DNA from 3 places in the Paenibacillus sp. FSL R7-0302 genome. Region 3 is predicted to be linked to each of the others. Evidence: riboswitches for the same ligand, from Rfam matches in the RefSeq annotation. Region 3 holds a riboswitch; each other region holds the start of a gene.
What was found. A riboswitch is a leader RNA that binds a small molecule or an ion and turns the genes downstream of it on or off. The one in region 3 is predicted to bind cobalamin.

Region 1 (4,175 bases), 1.0 Mb from region 3:
TGAGGAGCACTAGTGCACCTGAATTGGCCGAAAGTGGGCGATGAGCGGAAATGAGGAGCATTAGCTCCAAAAGTAGCTGAATCGAAAACTAACCTAATTAGTCTAACTAATCTATCTCCACTACCTACCTACCTACCTACCTACCTACCTACCTACCTACCTACCTACCTACCTACCTACCTACCTACCTACCTACCTACCTACCTACCTACCTACCTACCTACCTACCTACCTACCTACCTACCTTCTAAGCAGGCCTTTATATAGAACCCGGCAAATCTGCCACGCCATCTGTATAAAACAACTCAAACACAAGGTCCTCGTTGTAATTGCCGAAGCCTTTACCGAACAGGGTGAGGCCGCCGATGTGCTCGGCATCCTCCTCGACAGAGAGCCGGAAGGTCCATTGTTTGTTGCGGATGCCTACCTGATCCAGGGTGACCTCCGACAGCTTTTGCCCATCCATGAAAGTGCCCGTCTGAGTAATCCGCAGCTGCTTGAGCAGGCCGTATTGATTGGTGAGTGCGGGCCACCAGGCCGGGGTGTATTTTCCCGGATTATCTCCGTAGTCACCGGGGCTGGTCCAGAAGCCGAGCGATTGTCCGTTCAGTGTGAAGGTAATATCCGACGGCCAGTTGTTGTTGACCGACGGGGCTTCGGAGGCGATCTCCATTGTGATGGCAAGCTCCTCCGGCTGCTGGCTCGACAGCAGGAAATTCGGGATTTTATACTCGACGAACCCCTTGCCGAACCAGAGAATCCCGGCGTTCACCCGCTCCTGGTCCCAGAAATAACGGGGATCGTCAAAGTGCCCGATGACCCTCTCCGTCGTAGACAGTCCACAGGTAGGCTCAATCTGGAAGTCGGAATAATGCCCCACCGGAATGTCCTTGCGGTACCCCCTGCGCGGAGTCCGGGCTTGTCCCGGAAAAACAATCTCAGCCCCGTCGGCGGCCAGTGTACAGATCTTCTGCAGACCGCTTTTGCCGGGAGCCATATGGCTGCGGATCAGCCCGGCGGCTTCGAGCTTGCGCACATGCATGGTCATAATCGCACTGCTGAGCTTGAGGGCTGCAGCCAGCTCCTTCACGTTCATGGGCTTCTCGGACAGCAGCCGCAGCATATGCAGGCGCACGGTACTGGACAGGGCCTCGTACACGGGCAGGGATTGTTCGGTTAGATCAAGTTTCATCGGATGCCTCCACGTTCAGGTTATATAGTTAATAATTATATTACTCAAATAAAATTTCTACAAGCCATGATTGGCTTCAGGCCAGCTTTTCCAATTTATATCACAGACACGCTAAGCCCGGTCCGCTATGATGTGAGATGAATTAGCGATGAAACAAGGTGCTCTTGCCGGAAGCGGCAAGGGATAACAGGGAATCGGGTGAAACTCCCGAGCGGTCCCGCCACTGTATGGAAGAGCTGCACTTCATGAGGTCACTCGGGAAGCCCCGGGGAAGACGAAGTCTGCGGCGCCTGTATTCCAAGCCAGGAGACCTACCTTGTCGACGCACACCACGACTCTACGCGGATAGGAGCGGTGTACGGATAGGTTAATGAGAAGAGGCGTTCTGCCCTGATGGACCGGAGGAATCTTGGAATCTTAGAGATGACACCCGGCTTACAGCTGCGGGATACAAGGACACGGCCCATAGTGATGGGACGATGAGAAGCACCTTGTTTCGCTTGGCTGCGTGCAGCGCGCTCTATCGAACTTGCCTGCGTACATACACTCCCACCCTTTAGGGTGGGTTTTTTGGAATATAAGGATTTTTATGCTTCACGCTATAAATCATCCTTATATTCCGCGCTGAAACGTACCGTCCTAATAAAAGGACGGCAAAGATGTTTCCACTTGGGTTTTAAGATTTTGAATGGAAAACAACAAACATGGAGGGTGACAAATGAAAAAGCACAGATGGTGGAGCTTTGCGGCACTGGTTGCCGGATTTACGGTGTACTTTATGCTGAATGAACCGGGGACGGCCCGGGCAATGCACATTATGGAAGGATTCCTGCCGGTAGGCTGGGCGGTGTTCTGGTGGGCGGCGTTTATCCCGTTCTTTGTGCTCGGAATCTTCAAGCTGAAATCCATGACAAGGGAGAATCCGGAGCTGAAGCTGCTGCTGGGCCTGGCCGGGGCGTTTACCTTCGTACTGTCTGCGCTCAAAATGCCTTCCGTCACCGGAAGCAGCTCCCATCCCACCGGTACCGGACTTGGTGCGGTTATGCTGGGGCCGCTCCCCATGAGCGTAATCGGCTCGATTGTCCTGCTGTTTCAAGCGCTGCTGCTGGCGCATGGCGGGATTACTACGCTTGGGGCCAATGCGTTCTCGATGGCGGTGGCGGGTCCTTTTGCCGGCTATGCAGTGTATAAGCTGATGATGAAGCGGCCGGACCGCGAGAAGCTGGCCTTGTTCTGTGCGGCTGCGGTAGCGGATCTGAGTACGTATGTAGTGACTTCCTTTCAGCTGGCGGTGGCTTTTCCGGCGGCGGATGGCGGCGTGCTGGCTTCTTTTCTCAAATTCGGGGGCATCTTTGCCGTGACGCAAATCCCGCTGGCCATCAGTGAAGGGCTGTTGACGGTACTGCTCTGGAACTGGCTGAAATCGTATAGTCCGAATGAATTGTCGCTTCTGAAACGCAAGGTGAACGGAGGAAGAGCCTAATGAGCAATAAATGGAAAAATGGGTTGATGCTGCTGGTTGTTATTCTGCTGGTTATTCTGCCGCTGCTGCTGGTCAATGGGGAATTCGGCGGGGCCGATGATGCGGCTGAAGGTGTGATTACCGAGATGAATCCTGACTATAAGCCGTGGTTCAAGCCGCTGACCGAGCTGCCGGGTGAGACGGAGAGTATGCTGTTTGCATTGCAGGCAGCGATTGGTGCCGGTGTGATCGGTTATACCTTGGGGCTGCTCAAGGGCAAGCAGGGCGGGACGAAGCAGCATAGCAGCAAGTGATTCGGCGGATTGACGTTCTCTCCTACAATAATGCTCTGCGCCAGTTATCCCCGATGTGGAAAAGCTCGTTCGCAGCCCTGATGTTCCTGCTCTCTTACACTGTACATCCGGTACTACAGGCTGCAATCACCCTATGGATGATGTCCTGGTGTGTATTGCAGGCCCGTATTCCCTTGCGTGCTTATGGCATGCTGTTCGGCACAGCGCTGCTGTTCTATGCGCTTAGCGTACCGGCGCTGCTCGTGGAATTCGGGCATCCTGCTGCGGGAGAGGCAGGAATATTCCCGCTTCCGGGACTGAATCTGCCGGTATATGTCACAGCGGCGGGACTTCAGCGGGCAGGGGAGCTGCTGGCCAGAATCTCTGCCTGTATGAGTTGTTTCTTTTTCCTGATGTTCACTACTCCGTTCAGTGAGCTTTTGCAGGTGCTGCGCAGGCTGCGGATGCCGCAGATTGTTCTGGAGCTGATGCTGATTATGTACCGCTTCTTATTCCTGCTGAGTGATGCAGCGCATGGGCTGCTGCTGGCCCGCAGGCTGCGCGGAGGCCGTAGAGGCTATAAGGCGAAGCTGCGTGAGACTGCGGCTATGGCGGGAGCGCTTTTTGGCAACACCATGCACCGTTATTATGGATTATCGCAGGGGCTGCTGGCCCGCGGATTCACCGATGAGATTATTCTGCCGCCTTATACGGCGCGTCCTGTGCCGCGGCGCTATGCTGTCCAGGCGTATGCCGGGATAGCAGTGCTGGTGCTGGCGCAGCTCTGGCTGTGGACGCGGGGGTGAAATCATGCGCAAAGTACAACAACTTCCGATCGGCCAAATCACATTAGAGGAGCAAGTGATGGATATGGAATATAGTCTGGCTTGTGACGGGGTGGTGTTCCATTACCCTGACACGAAGGAGCCCGCGCTGAATGAACTGACGTTCTCCATCCCCGCAGGCAGCAAGACGGCGGTGCTCGGTCATAACGGTTCAGGCAAATCGACGTTGTTCCTGCATGCCGTCGGCATTCTGCGCCCGCAGCAGGGGACGGTTATGCATGGAGGGAAGGCGTTATCCTACTCCAAAAAAGAGCTGGCCGCTCTGCGGCGGAAAGTGGGCCTGGTCTTCCAGGACCCCGAGCAGCAGCTGATCCTCAGCACTCCGCTGGAGGATGTATCGTTCGGGCTGCGCGGCAGCGGCATGGCTGAACCGGCTATCGCTG
Region 2 (4,175 bases), on a different contig from region 3:
GGCAGCTCGGCGCGCAGCTCGTGAATGAAGTCTGCAGCCTCCTCAGCCGAGAAAAAAGGGTCCCCGCCCGCCAGCGTCAAGCCGTCCAGCAGCGGATTGCCTGCAATCTCTTCTATGATCTCCCGCCGCCGCTCCGGGGTGAAGACTTCCCCGAAGTTAAAGTTCCAGGTCTTCGGGTTGAAGCAGCCCGGACAGCGGTGGCGGCAGCCGCTGAAGAAGAGGACGGCCCGCAGGCCTTCCCCTTCATTGATCGACTCCGGGTAATATCCGCAGATGTTCATAGATGCTTAACACGGTCCCGGACTTCGGCCTGCTTGGCAGCATTGAAGCGGGTCTGATAGTCACCGGTCAGATACCCGGTAACCCGGCGCAGACGGCGGATATGGGTGGTATCCTCATGGGCATTGCAGGTCGGGCAATTCGTGCCGATGACCCCTTCATAGCCGCAGCCGGAGCAGCGGTCAATCGGATGGTTAATGCTGAAGTAGCTGATATCCTGCTCCAGCGCATATTTGATGATTTTGACAAAGGCTGCAGGGTTGCTCCGGGCATTACCGTTCAGCTCGACATAGGAGATCGCTCCGGCGTTGCAATATTCATGGAACGGGGCTTCCAGGCTGATCTTCTTGGCTGCGCTCAGTTCATGGTAGACCGGAATGTGGAACGAGTTCGTATAATATTCACGGTCGGTTACCCCAGGGATAGAGCCTAGCACCTTGCGGTCGATCTTCGTGAACTTGCCGGATAGACCTTCGGCCGGTGTTGCAAACAAGGTGATGTTGAGGTTAAGCTCCTCGCTCTTGCGGTCGCAATATTCACGCATGTGGCGGACGATGGCTACAGCCTTAGCATGGATGTCCATATCTTCGCCGTGGTGCTTGCCGTACATGGCCTTCATGCATTCCGCCATCCCGATGAAGCCCAGTGACAGACTGCCGTGCTTCAACAGTTCGCCTACGCTGTCATCAGGGGCAAGCTGCTCGCCGCCCTCCCAGACGCCTTCCCGCATCATGAAATCGGAGGCCTTGGCCTTCTGGGAAGCCTGAATACGGAAGCGGTGCAGCAGGCCGTCCAGCGCAATATCCATATAGTGATTCAGGTCGTCGAAGAACCCTTCTTCATCAGCAGCGAGGCGGCGGCCGGTTATCGTGCCGTGGGCCAGTCCAAGACGCACCAGGTTGAGCGTGTTGAAGGACAAGTTGCCTTTGCCGGAGCAATGGTTGCGTCCGAAGCGGTCGCCGAGCACACGGGTCCGGCAGCCCATCGTAGCGAACTCGGTATCCGGGTCGGCCGGATCGTAATACTGCATGTTCAGCGGAGCGTCCAGATTGGCGAAGTTCGGATACAATCTGCGCGCCGAGCACTCCGCTGCCTTCAGGAACAGCTCATAGTTAGGGTCACCCGGCTGCTGGTTGATACCTTGCTTGCATTTGAAGATCTGAATCGGGAACACCGGCGTCTCCCCGCTGCCCAGTCCATTCATCGTGGCCGTCAGCAGCGAGCTGATCACAAGCTGGCCCTCCGGGGAGGTGCAGGTGCCGTAGTTGATGCTGGTAAAAGGAATCTGGCCGCCGGAGCGGCTGGACATCGTATTCAGGTTATGTACCATACTCTCTGCGGCCTGCAGGGTCTCGCTCTGCGTCTCCTTCAGGGCAAAACGGAAGGCCCGCGGATACTGCTCAGCCAGATCGCTGCGGCTCATCGTAATCTCCCCAAGCTCCGAACCCTCTGCGTTCTCCTCGAAATACTCCAGACCTTTGCGGAAGAGCTTGGAGAAGGATTTGGTAACATAAGGGGCCAGATCATAATCCAGCTTGTTGGCGGACACACCGCCGTACTGCGCATTCTGCTGCGACTGGAAAATAATCGCCACCAGCGACATCGCCGTCATAATCGAGTTGGGAGGCCGTACGCTGCCGTTGCCGGTGTTGAAGCCTTCACGGAGAAGCCGTTCGAACGGGATGAAGATGCAGTTGGTAGTACCGATGGCGTATTGATCCAGGTCATGTACATAGACGACATTATCCAGGGTAGCCTGTACCAGCTGCGGCGGCATGGTGAAGTTGCGGGCATACCATTTGGAATATTCACTGCCGAACTTGCTCATTTTGCCGGAGAAGCTCTCCCCGTTCAGGTTGGCGTTCTCGCGCAGCAGATCCAGATCCCGGCTGTCGATAATATCCCGTCCCAGATGAATGACCTCTTCCAAAAGATCCTCCTGTGCAGCTTGTCCTTCGTTATAACGTTTCTCCAGCAGCGTCATTATATAACTCTCTCCTCTCGGGTATTGTAAGCGTTAAAAAAGCACCCCCGGCCGGGAAGGCCGGAAATGCCCGAATGCATGATGCAAAGATCCGGGAAACGGAAATTTGCCTGTGGTCTGGGTGGAACATACGAGCAGACACAAGGGCGATAGCTTACGCCCGTTCTTGTATATTCCGCAGAGCCGATACCTGAAAATAATCCCCGATCGTCCTCAGGTATCGGCAGCCTCTGACCCGAATGACGGAAGGCTAACTCTGCTATTGCAGGCCGCATACGGACACCTCCCCTGTTCCTCGCAGGAGTCTAAGCGGTGCCACCGAAACAGGCAGGTCTCCTGGCTTCCGGCAACTCCTCCGGCGCCTTCCCGGGGGGCTTATTCCGCCCCTTAGTGGCAATTAGCCGGAGAATGCGGCCCTGGGCATCGCACCCTGGGAGCATCCGGTTACAGTGGCGGGACCGCAGCGGTTTTGCACCGCGCTTCCCTATTAAGTCGCACCTCTATTACAAGAGGTGAAACACCCGTTTCTACTATATTTTGTTGTTATCTATTAAAACTACCGCAATATATTGTGTTTGTAAATGTTTTTTTGCAATCCCGCACGGGGAGCGGGTTCGGCGCTTTTACTCACAGCTGATCCACAGTTAGTCCACAGGTAATCCACAACTTTCCTCTGAATCTGCCGTGAATGTTTCATAAAATCTCCGAAAATACGCCACAAAGAATCCATAAATAGAGTGCGTCTAATCCTGGTAATCATTTTGACGGATATTAATAGAATAGAGAGGGTGCAGGTGATTTGTAGCAAGCCTGGCGAAGCGTTACAATAAAGAGGAAAAGTTAGAGGCAGGCACATCAGATCATTAGGAGGCAGTTCACAATGGCAATTGGCGAAGTGACCGTTGTTCCGGTTGGGACAGGCAGCACCAGTCTCAGCAGCTATGTGGCCGAGATGCAGCGCGTGCTGGAGACGGTGGAGGGCATTACCTATGAGCTTACTTCCATGGTACGATTATTGAGGGTCCGGTAGCGCGGATTCTGGCTGCGGTAGAAGCGCTGCATGAGTCGCCGTTCACCGCCGGGGCGCAGAGAGTCTCAACCTCGCTCAAGATCGATGACCGGCGCGACAAGACCTCGACCAGCCGCAGCAAGCTGGAATCCGTGGAGCGCAAGCTACAGGGGGAGTAGCGGGAATATAGTATCCAATCAGAAATGACGATAAGGAGCGGATTCTTCATGACAACAGCAGCACAGCAGATCGGAATTCAAATGTATACACTGCGCGACCAGACGGAGCGCGATTTCCTCGGCACACTGGCCAAGGTGGCAGAGATGGGATACCAGGCCGTTGAATTCGCCGGTTATTTCGGTGTATCTGCAGGGGAACTGCGCCGTAAGCTGGATGAACTCGGCCTGGCTGCTCCTTCGGCGCATGTAGGTCTGGACTTCAGAAGCCTGGATAAGATGGAACAGGCCTTAGCCAAAGAGATTGAATACGCGGTAGAGCTCGGACTGCAATATATAATCACCCCGTCGGCACCGCTTCCTCCGAACCCTACTATAGAGGATGTAACGAGGATCATTCCATTCCTGGAGAAAGCCTCCGAGATGGTCCGGGCAGCGGGAATGCAATATGGCTATCACAACCATGATTATGAATTCGCAAAAGTTGACGGCAAGGCGGTCATCGATATCTGGCTGGAGCGGATTCCTGCGGAGCAGATGCTGGCAGAGTTCGATCTGGGGTGGGTATACAGGGGCGGAGCCCGGCCCGTAGATTATGTGCAACGGTACGCCGGACGTGTTCCGCTGGTCCACATTAAGGATTTCGGAGCAGACAACGAAGAGACCGATCTCGGGAAGGGAGAGGTCGATTTCCGGAGCGTCTTCGAGATCGCGGAGCAGAGCGGAA
Region 3 (4,175 bases):
ACGAATTCCAAGCAAAGCCGTCCGTCAAACGAGCCTTCAGCGCTTCGGCAACCCTATACGGCTCATCGGCTCATCGGCATGAGTGCGTTAGTTGGATTTTCTACTCTTAATAATCCAGATTACGCACCTGTAAAGAATTTAGTTGGATTTCCGGCATCTAATTCTGCCCATACCTCATCCTTCTGCAGCTTCAAGCCTGAATAAGTGTCGTTTATCCAACTAGCTCCCGCTCTGCAGCAAATCCGGCCAAATTAGATGTCATTTTTCCACTTATCGTCGGCTCCAGAGTTCGTTCAGTGCCTCCTGCGGTAGTATAGCTGTATATTGAAGCTGATCTTACTCTACCTACCGAACTCTGCTGCTCCCTACAACTAAGGCAATCTAACCGCCACAGCAGCAGCCATCTCACGGGTTACAACTGCGGAAGGCTCGAATGCGCCGCCGGTGCCGCTCATATATCCAAGTCCCGTCACCGTACGGACAGCGGACAATGCATAGTCGCTAATCTTATCTTCGTCGCTGAATTTACCTGCTCCTGCTCCTGCTCCAGCTGATGCCGCATCCAGCTTAAAAGCTCTAACCATCATCACAGCCATATCCTGGCGCGTAACCAGCCCGTCCGGCTTAAACGTCTTGGCCGTCACACCGCTGATGATTCCTAGCTCCTTCGCCCGGTTCACTGTTCCATAATACCATGTACCGGCCTTAACATCACTGAAGGCCCCAGCAGAAGACGCCGCAGACGGCTCGTTCCCGGTTAACCGCAGCAGCAGCGCTGCAAATTCAGCACGGGTAATATTCTTTTTCGGTGCAAACAGCAGGCTGTCCTCACTCACACCGTTCATCAGCTTGCGGTCATACGCCGTGTATACCGACTCCAGCGCCCAAGGCGAGATCGACTTCACATCGGCAAAAGCCGGACGGTCCGCCGCAGCAGAAGCCACGGTTACCGGGACCGTATGACGGACGATGGCTGGGGTTTTATCCTTCAGATATCCCGTAACCGTCAGGGTATATTTATTCGCTGGCAGTCCTCCGGCCACAACAGCCACGCCTGCAGCATCTGTAACTGCTGTTTTACCGCCAATGGTTACCTGTACGCCTGCTGCCGGTGAGGTTACCGGATCGGAGGTGAAGGTCGCCTCATTCCAGACCCATTGTTTCTGGGTTACCTGCACCTTCAGATCTTGTCCAGGCTGCGGCTGTGCGGGAGTCACGGTTACGGCATCAACCACCTGCGTGTTGTCCCCGCCATAGTAGACCACAATGCGGTCATTCTCCTCCAGTGCGAAGTCGCCCATGCCTACACTTGGATAGATCCATGCTCCGCCGCGTGCGACTACATACATCCAGCCATCATATCCGCCAAACGTACCCGCAGTCACGCCGCCGATCCCCGTCACATAATTGCCTGCTTCATTGACCAAGGCCAGGCGCTTGGCTGCTGCTGTCTTGTCCAGTGCCGTAAGCACATTTCCAGCGTATACGCTGCCTTCAGCCAAGGTTCCATTTGGACCCTCAACAGTAACGGAGACACTTACCTGAGGATTCTTCACTGGTGTGCCGCTAAAGTCAAAGAGCTTACCGCCTGTTCCAAACAGCTTGTACGCTACCAAAGCCTCCAGCGCCTGCTCTGTAGAGAGCGGATTGGAGCTGCCGCCTGCAGTGTGGGCGAATCCGCCGCCCTCTGCGCTGAAGCTCAGCAGCTTGCTGACCAGATTAATCTGGCCTTTCGTATAATCTGCTCCTGCAGGATCAATGCCGAAGGCAGACAGACCGATAATGGCCTGAGCTACACTCTCGCTGCTGTCGCCATATCCGCCGTTCTTATCCTGTGCCTTAGCCAGCCAGGCTGCCGCCCGCTGACCAGCAGCATTCACTGCCGCTTCCTGCTTGTGTCCAGCCAGTGCGTTCAGCACCATCGCTGTCATATCCGGATCACTCGCACCCGTGGTCAGGGTGAAGCCGCCGTCCGGGTTCTGCTTCGCCAGAATCTCTGCCAGCAGCTTCGACGGTGTCCATTTCGCATTGGCCGAGATCGTATAGCTGCCGGAATCCAGAGCCAGCAGTGCATAGACCGGATTATTCAGCGTCTGGCCCGTAATTTTATCGTTATTGTACAGCTTCTCGATCAGGTTATAGCCTGACACATTCGCCGGATCGCCGCCCAGTGCCTTAACAGCCAGCGTGATCCGGGCATAGTCCGTAGCTCTGGCAAAAACACCCTTAGCCTCAGCCACCTTGCCCTCAAGCGCCTTCAGATAGCCGGCTGGAACCTTGTAGCCCGCTTGCGCAAGGCCAATCGCCTGCCAGTCCGACTGGACTCCGTTCTTCAGCATGAACTCCGCAGTAGCATAGACCGCAGCGGTTACGCTGGCTGCCTCACTTGCGGGCAGAGCGGATACCGCGGATGCGGAAGTTCCGCCTACCTGTGCAGCAGCAGCTTGTCCTGCCGGGACTACGGCTGCTCCGAGCAGTGCGAACAGCATAATGACAGCTAGTCCCAGCCGTGTGAATCTGGATGATAGAGAGTGATTCTTCATAACTAACCTCTTTCCTGAAATAGAATGGATGAATCCTGCTTCCTTACGCAAATAGAGCGGCAACCTAAAGACCGCCCTGTGCAGGGCGGCCGGGGAAGAATACAATACAGGGCGGCTGAAGGAGCCGATTGCTCTCCCGCATTAACATACAATACAGCATATACAGCCCTCGCCAATATCAGCATCTGCTTCCACATTCTTACCCCCGAAGAATAGAAACAACAACGAAAAAGGCAGGTCTCCTGGCTCATACTTCACCGCTTCCCCCGCCTTCCCATCCCATTAGCAGACAGTGGCTCCTCAGGAGTTGCTCCGTATTTACAGTGGCGGGACCGCGCCGGACTTGCACCGGGCTTCCCTTTTAAGCAGATTCCTCTATAAGACAATAGCCCTGCCAGCATCTGCTGGCAACAGCGTACGGTCTCTTAGACATCCGCACCTTTTCCCAAAGCTTATTAAATTTTAAGATTCTCAAACCATCATATCGACTATTTCCATGTATGTCTATAGACAAGCTATATCTATTCCATCCGCCCCGAGACCCCGCCTATTCCGCAGCAAAAATCCTGAACAGCACATGCCCGCTACCCCGGCACATCGTACTATTCAGGACTATGGAGTCATTCTTCTGCTGGTTAATTAAGACGTTGGCGGTACTAGCGGAGACAGCGGCAGCAGGCGATTGTATTATGTACATTAGAATTGGTGTAAAAGCGGCCGATAACGCATTCTGCTGCATTTCATACAATCGATTGTGGCAAAGAACCCTCCGCCGGGCCGAATTTCCAAAATCTAATGTACCGAATACAACAGAACGCCATATAAGCTCCAATATGCCTGATTCTAGTGTACAAAGTGCGATAAAGCAGTTTCTTACGGACACCAGCATACCTATCTGCTACATTCCATATATTCCAGCCTGCCGGAGCACTAATAAATGCACTACGATAAGGTAAAGTAGGATGAGCCGCTAGCCGATCATCAGGTTTAAACTAATCAGTCTTTAATTTAACTCCTTCGCTTGCTGAGGGTCTGCCGTACCCCGACGAAGGTGCACACTGTATGCTTAAATGCAATCTGTACAACTAAATCGTCTGATTTACCGCCAAATGTACTTTTAGCTGTATTTCGTGCACCTAAAATGCTTCTGTATCCGGCTTTTCGCCCATTCGGGCAAATTTAGTTGTATGGAATACAGTTAGGATAGGTCTGCCCTTCTTTTCACTGTTTTTAGTTGTACAGAGTACACCTATCTCTGAAGGTAATGTTACCCGATCGCACTAGTTAAAAAATGTAAACAGCCAGCTTGTTGCCGCTGCTTTATTCTGCATCCGTGTCTGCTTCCGGGCTTGCGGAAGCGGATGGCTCTGCACTAGGCGCGGCTGTGGCTGTGGCCTCCGGGGCGCTGCCCGGATCTGCCGCCAGCTTCAGCGAGTAGCCTCCGGCGGTGATCATATCACCTGCTGCCAGCTTCGCGCCTGCTGAAAGCTCCACCGTCACCTCGTATACGCGTGACGGAGGAGTTCCCGCCGCCGCTGGAGGGGCGGTGGCTTCACTGTCCGCATCGCCGTCCGCTCCGGCGCCTGCATTACCCTTCGCACCGCCGTCTACTCCGGCGCCTGCCTTACCGCT

Region 1: it holds a riboswitch for cobalamin, as region 3 does, so the genes downstream of both, MKY96_RS19730 (energy-coupling factor ABC transporter permease) here and MKY96_RS24080 (S-layer homology domain-containing protein) in region 3, are expected to answer to the same signal.
Region 2: it holds a riboswitch for cobalamin, as region 3 does, so the genes downstream of both, MKY96_RS26450 (anaerobic ribonucleoside triphosphate reductase) here and MKY96_RS24080 (S-layer homology domain-containing protein) in region 3, are expected to answer to the same signal.

The regions. Positions count from the first base shown of each region.
Region 1 covers NZ_JBBOWB010000001.1:4,555,481-4,559,655, reverse strand. The annotation lists gene MKY96_RS19740 (hypothetical protein) at 1-13, shown strand, start outside; gene MKY96_RS19735 (ArsR/SmtB family transcription factor) at 260-1,192, opposite strand; cobalamin riboswitch at 1,332-1,525, shown strand; gene MKY96_RS19730 (energy-coupling factor ABC transporter permease) at 1,911-2,675, shown strand; gene MKY96_RS19725 (energy-coupling factor ABC transporter substrate-binding protein) at 2,675-2,968, shown strand; gene cbiQ (cobalt ECF transporter T component CbiQ) at 2,965-3,753, shown strand; gene MKY96_RS19715 (energy-coupling factor ABC transporter ATP-binding protein) at 3,758-4,175, shown strand, end outside.
Region 2 covers NZ_JBBOWB010000002.1:171,128-175,302, reverse strand. The annotation lists gene nrdG (anaerobic ribonucleoside-triphosphate reductase activating protein) at 1-281, opposite strand, end outside; gene MKY96_RS26450 (anaerobic ribonucleoside triphosphate reductase) at 278-2,263, opposite strand; cobalamin riboswitch at 2,573-2,803, opposite strand; partial or broken gene MKY96_RS26445 (MTH1187 family thiamine-binding protein) at 3,144-3,451, shown strand; gene MKY96_RS26440 (sugar phosphate isomerase/epimerase family protein) at 3,500-4,175, shown strand, end outside.
Region 3 covers NZ_JBBOWB010000001.1:5,571,254-5,575,428, forward strand. The annotation lists gene MKY96_RS24075 (hypothetical protein) at 1-204, shown strand, start outside; gene MKY96_RS24080 (S-layer homology domain-containing protein) at 372-2,543, opposite strand; cobalamin riboswitch at 2,759-2,952, opposite strand; gene MKY96_RS24085 (GAP1-N2 domain-containing protein) at 3,864-4,175, opposite strand, start outside.